3 regions of the Allobosea sp. RAF48 genome follow, and region 2 is predicted to be linked to each of the others. Evidence: predicted binding sites of a transcription regulator. Region 2 holds the regulator's gene; each other region holds the start of a gene.
The links. The regulator LexA, encoded in region 2, represses DNA repair genes until DNA is damaged. The targets are predictions, from matches to a motif close to TGTTCNNNNTGTGTTCNG.
Positions count from the first base shown of each region.

Region 1: the regulator LexA is predicted to act here: its motif matches at 809-826, upstream of AB4Z10_RS19635 (ImuA family protein).
Region 3: the regulator LexA is predicted to act here: its motif matches at 1,661-1,678, upstream of AB4Z10_RS13325 (ImuA family protein).

Region 1 is NZ_JBFRDZ010000011.1:109,765-112,708, forward strand. It holds gene AB4Z10_RS19630 (hypothetical protein) at 1-519, opposite strand, end outside; gene AB4Z10_RS19635 (ImuA family protein) at 840-1,706, shown strand; gene AB4Z10_RS19640 (Y-family DNA polymerase) at 1,612-2,944, shown strand, end outside.
Region 2 is NZ_JBFRDZ010000005.1:138,515-141,458, forward strand. It holds gene AB4Z10_RS11545 (molybdopterin molybdotransferase MoeA) at 65-1,276, shown strand; gene lexA (transcriptional repressor LexA) at 1,461-2,171, shown strand; gene AB4Z10_RS11555 (ComEC/Rec2 family competence protein) at 2,165-2,944, opposite strand, start outside.
Region 3 is NZ_JBFRDZ010000006.1:135,287-138,230, reverse strand. It holds partial or broken gene AB4Z10_RS13330 (Y-family DNA polymerase) at 1-938, opposite strand, end outside; gene AB4Z10_RS13325 (ImuA family protein) at 853-1,614, opposite strand; gene AB4Z10_RS13320 (restriction endonuclease) at 1,771-2,322, opposite strand.

The DNA of each region.
Region 1 (2,944 bases), on a different contig from region 2:
CTGCTCCTTCAGGTTCTTCCCGATCAGATCGCCGCGTGACCGGATGACATAAGCGGTGACGACCTCCCGGACACGATCCTCCGCGATCTTCCGAACCAATGAGCGATCTGACGGCCCACCGGACTCGTTTTCCACCAGCTCGGTGGTGACCTTCACGAGCGCGTCGATGTCGTTTTGGCAGAAGATCATGGCCGCCTTCGCGACAACTTCCGCCTTCTCGTCGGTTAAGAGCATCGTCGCCCCTTCCTTGCCGATGCAGGCGAGTGTTTTCGTCCGAATAAGGTCTCGGGTCTTCTCCAGGAGCTCGGTCCTTTCGGCCCGAGCAGCCTTGGCACGGGTCTCGGCCTCTATCCGCTGCGCCTCGGCATGCGCCGCAGCGGCCTCCCGTTCGGCTCTTTCCTTCTCCAGCCTGGCCTGGCGGTCGGCGCGTTCCCTCTCCTCATTGGCCTTTTGCTCGGCTGTCCTACGCTCAGCGTCCGCCCGAGAGGTTGCGATCTGGCTGGCCAAGCGAACGCGCACGGCTCGCTCCAGGTCGGTTAGATATGCACCTGTGTAGAAAGCTTGGGCGTCGAGCGATGTCGCGGTCAGGTCAACGACGCGGGCGCTGGGCCGGGTTGTGCGCGCTACCCCGTTCTCACTCACCTGATGAAAGGGCTCAGATCAAGTGGAGCAGCGGCTGCCGACACATTTTGGCTACCAATGCCGACACACTACCCGCTCGTGCCGACAAACTTCGTGTGTTGGCACACAGGGGCGAGACGGAGGGCGGCGAGACTCGACTCGCCTTCCGACGGGGAGAGGTCTATAAAAGAACAAAGAGAGAACAATTGCATCATCCCATGACCGTAACCACCGCCCCGACCCTGTCCGATCTGCGCCGTAGTCTTGCCGAGGCGGCCCTGCGCGCCGGCCCGGCTTCGCAGGCGCGGATCGGTCTGGGCGTGGCTTCGCTGGACGAGGCCCTGAATGGCGGGCTCGCGCGGGCGGCGCTGCACGAGGTCTACGCCGCTGAGGTTGCCGATCTCGCCGCCGCGACCGGTTTCGCGCTCGGCCTCGCGCTGCGGGCGGGGCGGATCGAATGGAAGGGAGGCGGAGGCCCCATCCTCTGGGCGCGGCAGGATTTCGTCGATGCCGAGGCTGGGCGGCTCCATGCACCGGGCCTGAACGAGCTCGGCCTCGATCCGGCGCGCCTGCTCCTGGTGCGGGCGCGCGACGGCGAAAGCGCGCTACGGGCCGGCGCCGAGGCGGCGCGCTGCCCCGCGCTCGGTGCCGTGCTGATCGAACCCTGGGGCGAGCCGCGCTCCTTCGATCTGACGGCGAGCCGCCGCCTCGCCCTGGCGGCGGAGAGCTCGGGCGTGCCGGTTCTGCTTTTGCGCGTGGCGGCGGCCGAGGCGCCGAGCGCGGCGCGCACGCGCTGGCAGGTCCGGGCGCTCGCATCGCGGGCGCTGGAGGCCAATGCCCCGGGTGCCCCGGCTTTTGCGGTGAGATTGCTGCGCCAGCGCGGCGGCGCGGCGGAACGTGAGTGGCGTGTGGAGTGGGACCGTGACCGACGATCTTTCGCGGAACGCAGCCTTTTCGACCGATCCGACAGACGGGCTTCCCGGACAGACCATGCCGCGCCGCTATCTCGCCCTCTGGTTTCCCTTCCTGGCGACGGACAGGTTGCGGCGGATGGGCGCGATTCCGGCCTTCGGCGCGCCGGCTGAGAAGCCGTATGTCCTGGTCGAGACGCAGCATAACGCGCTGCGCCTGGTCGATTGCGACAAGCGCGCCATAGATCTCGGCCTGACGCGAGATATGACGCTGGCCGATGCCCGCGCCCGCATCCCCGATCTCGTCGCGCTGGAGGCGCAGCCGCAGGTCGACAGCGCATTCATCGAGGCGCTCGCTGCCTTCTGCGACCGTTTCACCCCGCTGGTCGCGCGCGACGAGCCGCATGGCCTCATGCTCGACATCACCGGCTGTGCCCATCTCTTCGGCGGCGAGGAGGGGATGGTCGGCCTTGTGCGGCGGGTGATGGACCGGATGGGCTTGAGCCTGAAAGCCGCCATCGCAGGCACGCCCGACGCCGCCCGCGCCTGCGCCCGCTTCGCCCGGGGCGGCATTATCCCGCCGGGGCGGGACGAAGCGGCGCTTCGCCCGCTACCGGTCGCGGCTCTGGAGGCAGAAGCAGAGACCGTGATTGCACTCTCCCGCGCCGGCTTGAAGAGCCTGGCCGATCTCGCGGAGCGCCCCTCTGAAACCTTGTCCTCCCGCTTCGGCGAGGCGTTGGCGACGAAGCTCAGGCGCATCCTCGGCCGCGAGGATCGGCGCATCACACCCCTGCGCCAGCCGCCGGACTGCGTGGTCGAGCGCCATTTCGCCGAGCCTTTCGCCGATACTGCGAGCCTCGAGGCGGTGGTCATCCGCCTGATAGGGGAGGCGGCTCGTGTGCTGGAGGCACGTGGCGAAGGCGGGCGCCTCTTCGAGATCGGCTTCTTCCGCAGCGACGGCGCTGTCCGCCGTCTCGCCATCGAGACCGGCCGCCCGTCGCGCGACGCCAAGGCGCTGCTGCGGCTCTATCGCGAGCGTGTCGAGACGCTGGCCGATCCGCTGGACCCGGGCTTCGGTTTCGATGCGATCAAGCTCGCCGTGCCCGTTTGCGAACCGCTGAACACGCCGCAACACAGCCTCGATGGCCGCGCCGTCGAGGAGGAGGCCGTGGCCGATCTCGTCGACCGGCTCGTCACCCGCTTTGGCCGTGACCGGGTGCTGCGCTTCGCGGTGCAGGACACGCACCATCCCGTCCGCGCTGCGAAAGCGCTCTCGGCCGCCGCGCCTCTGCCGGAAGCGATCTGGCCCGAGCCCGAGCCGGCGGAGCCGCCGGCCCGTCCGCTCCAGCTCTTCGAACCGCCGCAGCCGGTCGAGGCCATCGCGGAAGTGCCGGACGGCCCGCCGATCCGCT
Region 2 (2,944 bases):
TGTCATCCGAAAACCGGTCCCAACTATTCGCTGCCGCGGACCTGCGGTTCGGCATCCTGCTCTGATGGCGCTCACCCCGGTCCCCGTCGCGCGCAAGGCGCTGCTCGACAGCATTCCAGGGCCGACCGGGGCCGAAACCCTGCCGCTCGCGCAATGCGCCTGGCGGGTGCTTGCCGGTGAGGTCAAGGCGCTCCGGACCCAGCCGCCCTTCGCCAATTCCGCCATGGACGGCTATGCCGTGCGCGGCGACGACATGGCGGCGGGCATCTCGCTCGCGGTGATCGGCGAATCCGCCGCTGGCCGGGCCTTCGAGGGCTCGGTCGGGCCGGGGCAGGCCGTGCGCATCTTCACGGGCGCGCCAATGCCGGAGGGCGCCGATACCGTCCTGATGCAGGAGGATGCCGACGGCGTCGACAGCCCGGCGATCCGCGTGCGGGTGCCGCCTGCCAGGGGCAAGTTCCTGCGCGCAGCCGGGCTGGATTTCCGCGAGGGCAACGTCCTGCTGCCGGCCGGACGCGTGCTCGACAGCGCTGCGCTGGGCCTTGCCGCCGCGATGGGACATCCGACCTTGCCCGTCCGGCGCAAGCCGCGCGTCGCGATCCTTGCCACTGGCGACGAGTTGGTGGCTCCGGGCGAGCCGGTCGGGCGCGACCAGATCGTCGCCTCGAACTCCTTCTCGCTCGCTGCACTGGTCGAGAAGGCCGGCGGTGCCGTTCTCGATCTCGGCATCGCCCGCGACGACCACGCCGACCTCGCGGCCAAGATCGGCCAGGCGCGGGACGCCGACGCCGACGTCCTCATCACACTCGGCGGGGCCTCGGTCGGCGCGCATGACCTCGTGCAGGAGGCGCTGACGCGGGCCGGCATGTCGCTCGGCTTCTGGAAGATCGCGATGCGGCCGGGCAAACCGATGATGACCGGCCGACTCGGCCGCATGGTCGTGGTCGGCTTGCCCGGAAACCCGGTCTCCTCGATCGTCTGCGGCCATCTCTTCGTCCTGCCGCTGATCGAGGCTCTGCTCGGCATTGGGGAGGCCGACCGCGACCGCAGCATCCCCGCCCGCCTCGGCCGTGACATGCCGGCCAATGACGAGCGCGAGGACTATCTGCGCTCGGAGCTCGCACTGAGGCCGGATGGCTGGGTGGCGACGCCCTTCGACCGGCAGGATTCCTCGATGCTCGGCACGCTGGCACGGGCGCAGGCATTGACGATCCGGCCTGCCCATGCCGCGCCGGCAAAAAAAGGCGACATCTGCCGCATCCTGCCGCTGCGCTAGATCACCGCTCATCCTGTCGGACGCGATCGTAGCGATCTGTATAGGGTTATCGCATCGGATCTGCCCGAAAAGTGGATTCCACTGTTCGCTTCGATGCCGGAGCCCGCTTGCGGAACACAAGTGGAACGCGTATGGTGTTCCTGCTTTGTTTCGAATCTAGCCTTCGAGAAGGCCGGCGGGGATCATGCTGACACGCAAGCAACACGAACTCCTGCGCTTCATCCAGGAACGCTTGCGTGAGAGCGGGGTGCCGCCCTCCTTCGACGAGATGAAGGATGCGCTCGATCTGCGCTCCAAGTCGGGCATTCACCGGCTGATCATGGCGCTGGAGGAGCGCGGATTCATCCGTCGCCTGCCCAACCGGGCGCGTGCGCTCGAGATCATCAAGATGCCCGACGGGCTCGGCGCCCCGCAGCAGCGGCAGCGTTTCAACCCTGCGGTCGTCCAGGGCGGCCTCGGCTCGCAGCCGAATCTCACCAAGCCACGCCCTGCGGCCGATGAGGACAGCCGCTCCTCCATCGCGATCCCGGTCATGGGCCGCATCGCCGCCGGCACGCCGATCTCGGCGATCCAGAACCGTAGCCACACCGTCTCGCTGCCGCCCGACATGCTCGGCTCCGGCGAGCATTACGCGCTGGAAGTGCGTGGTGACTCGATGGTCGAAGCCGGCATCCTCGACGGCGACACCGTCATCATCCGCAAGCAGGATTCGGCCAATACCGGCGACATCGTCGTGGCGCTGATCGATGACGAGGAAGCGACGCTCAAGCGACTGCGCAAGCGCGGCTCCTCGATCGCGCTCGAAGCCGCCAACCCCGCCTATGAGACGCGCGTGCTCGGGCCGGACCGGGTCAAGATCCAGGGCCGCCTCGTCAATCTGATGCGGCGCTACTGAAGGCGCTCGACCTCGGCTTCGCCGTCGGCGGAAGCCGGTGTCACACTCGGAGGCGCTGTCGAGGCTTGCGCAGGGCGCTGTTCACGGCGGCGGCTCCAGGGGCGGTCGGCAGCGTTCTGCTCCGAGACATGGCTGCTCCACCCCGATCCTGTTCGATAGAGCGAAGTCGCGCCGTCGCGCGATAACGCCATTCGCTCGATCAGCCGTGCCTTGCAGGTTCCGCTCCAGGGGATGGCCGTGACGACGAGGTCAGCTCGCATGCAGTCCTCGATAAGCCCCAACCTGTCGCGCGTGTAGGAGACGGTGCGCTGATCCGGCGTCCGTGCGACGCAGCCGAGCGCATCGCAGCTAATGCCGGCCCGCAGCGTCGGATCGTCCGGCGAACGGCGATCGCCATCAGCAGCGAGCCATTGCTGCAGCACGAAACGGCTCGGCTTGCCCGCAATCGCGAGGCGGCCATCCGGGCCCCGCACCGCCAGCCCCGAACCGTCGCGTTCGATCAGGATTTCCGGCCGCTCCGGCTTGCCGGCGATGGCCACGCCGAGCAGGAGCGGCAGCGCCGCCAGCCAGCGCCAGGGCGTGGTCCAGAGCGTCAGCCACAGCAGCGCCAGCACGAAGCAGGTCAGCACCGCCGGCCCGAAGGCTGCGATCATCACCGTGGAATGGTCGATGCTTGCGACCCAGTGCGCCACCTTGAGCACGACATCGGAAGCCAGCCCCATCAGCGCCCAGGCGGGCCAGTCCAGTCCGAAGGGGTAAGCCAGCACGCCGAA
Region 3 (2,944 bases), on a different contig from region 2:
GCTATCGGAGTGCTCGCCATCCCCCGAGCGAAATATCCAGTAGCGCTCGCCGGTTTCGTCCTCGACGCGGAAATAGTCCCGCACTGTCGTCATCTCAGCATCGCGCTTCCACCATTCATTGCGAATTCGCTCAGGCCCGTCGGCCCGATGTAGCGGGAAATTGTTTCGGCCGCGCCGATGGGCTCACCAAACACGCGACGGACCTCGACAATCTCCGGCTCTCGGATCGGATCGACCGGCTCAGCGGCTCTCCCAAGCGCCTGGTCGAGCCGCCGGCCGATCTCAGGGCCGAAGCGAAGCGCGAGCGGCGCCCGCGGCTGGTCGAGCAGTTCGCCAATTTGCTCGAAGCCCAGTTTCCGCAGACCAGCGACAATTTCCGGATCGAGGCGAAGGGCTGAAATGGGCAGTGCTCGCAATAATGGCTCGGCGGCGCCTACGGGAATGATCGTCGTCGCTCGGCCAAGGAAGCGAGCCGCGGCATGAGCAGCTCCCCAGGTATCGGCGACCGCGGCGCGCGTCTCAATTCCAGACGAGTTGAAGCGCTGCACGATCGCCTGCAGCATCGCCCCTTCACCGCCATGCAGATGGTCGGCGCCGGTCGTGTCGATCACCAATCCATCCGGTGGATCAGCCATCACCACCGGCGAGACGCGCTGCAGGGCCCAGAGCGCCAGTTTGATCAGCCCATCGGCATCAGCCTGGCGATCAGCATCCATGACGATGAGCCCCGGAGCGATCGCTTGCGCCTTGGCGCCCGGCATACCCAGGCGAAGGCCGAGGCGTTCGGCGTTGATATCGATTGCGGTGACGACGCGTCGGCGGCCCTCGCGGCCGATCAGTACGAGCGGTTGATCAGCCGGTGGCGAAGCGTCGCCCAATTTCCTTCTGAGGCGATCCGTGGACCACCTCGGAAGGAAGAGCGAGACGACCCGTGCCATCGCAAGCCTCCACTTCGAAATCGGCGCTTTCTCCGGCGCGGCATCGGATCAATTCAATGAGCCACCGGTGACGAGCGACGCCCGGGACCGGCAGCGGCCGAGAAGGCAGGACGGAGACACGCCATCGCGTGACGCTTGCCGTCGGCTGCCCAAAATCGCTGGCTTCCGTTTGCCGTTGCCATCGTCGGAGCGCGATGCCGATCGCGCGCTGTCCTTCGGCGGCCAGCTGCAGCCGGCGCGAAGCGGTCATCGTGAGATGGGCAACCTCAGCAATGACGGCTCCAAAACCGCCGTGTCGCAGTCCTTCCTCGAAACAGGCCAGCAGCGCCTTTTCATCGCCCGCCTCGACATGGATAAGCCTGTCGGGGGCAAGCCCAGCCTGCGCAAGCGCTGGGGCAAAAAGGTCGGAGCGCGTCACGCACCAGAGGACCTTGCCGCGTGTCCGCGCGGCAATGCCGGCTGTAAATAGGCCCGCGGCTGCGCCGTCGACTGCACCATTCCCGCCGCCGGCAACCTCATGCAAACACCCGACGGCAAGTCCGCCGCCCGGCAGACGATTATCAATTTCGGCCAGGCCAAACGGTAGAACAGCCCGCGCGCGACGCCGCCCGCCCTCGAGGCGCTCGATGCGCTCTCGAAGATCGGCAATAGCAGGACTGATGGTCCGGTCCGGCATGGCGAATTGGCGGCTCCACGCTTTGCAATAGGCCTCTCCCTCAGATCGTTCTTTATTTGTTCTCATCCCCTCGCGGAGTCAATCGGAGTCTTTTCGAGGCGAGTGCCAGGTTGCTGGCGGCGGCCTCGGAGGGAGATAGATCGCGCGTCGGCGCAGTCAGCCGTGGCGTCGATCCACGACATTTCCGTCGGCATCCCTGAGGATAATCTCGAATGCGTCCCGCACGGCTATCTTTGCCGTTTCCGTTTTCTCGATGTGGACCACCTTCTCGATCTCGGCGATCCAGAACTCGCGGGTGCTCTCCGGCCGGAGCTGCACATGCTTGATCCCGGTCGCTGCCGCGACCTTTGCCGCACCCTTCTGCAGCGGAAGCGGACTGACGATGATGCCTCCTTCTGCGCCCGTATCGATGATCCGAAATGCGACTGCGGCGACCGCCTCCTGACTAAGGCGGTTCCCGTGCCGTCGGCATTCAATCAGAATGATTGCGCCGTCCCCGTCGCGCACGCCCTTGGCGTCGATTTCCCACTCAGTGCCGGTCCGCCGACCGACAACCAATTGCTTTCCTTGGACCTCGGCTAGGCCGAACCTTTCCCCTATTCGCTCGAGCACATATTGCGCGACGAGCTCGTAATTCTTCCAAGAGACACTGTCTTTGCCGGCACGTTTGGGTCGGGCGGTTTTCTTCGACACAATACGCACCTTCACCACTCGGACTCGGGCCGCCCGATTTTGGCCCTTCCCGGCACCAACCCGGTGCTGTCTGCGATCCGGCGGGTGACGCAAAACCATAGCTTTGCGGCCTGCCTATCCCCTTTATCGCGGGCAGCCCGTGCGATCTGCCGAGCCGCATAGTACCCAGCCGTACCCTCGTGCTCGACCAGTGCTGTCGCTTCCTGGTCTATCAGGTGCTTGTATGCGCGTCGTCGGGCGAGCCAGGAGAACAGCATGTGCAACCTGTATTATGCCGATGTGCTGATTATGCCGAGGTGCCGTGAGCGGAGCCGGCGCAGAGCGGCATCCACCCTAAAAACATCGGCATATTCTGGCGCGTTCCGCCTGCAGTCTGCGAGAGGTGATCCATCGCAGGGTTGAGAAAGTGCATGCCGATCCAATTCCGGTGCATTCCGAGGCGGTCGGGGTCACCCGCGGCCGGTACATAAAAGGCGACAGGAATCGCCGCCTAGCACCGGAAACGGTCCCCAGTATGCGTGCTCCGGCAGTGCGCCGCGGTTGGAGCGTCGCTCCCTGACGTGAGCATCCCGTTGCCGATATTTTCCGTGACGAAACCTTCGACCGCGAACATGCTCGGCCACTTCCTAGGCCAGCA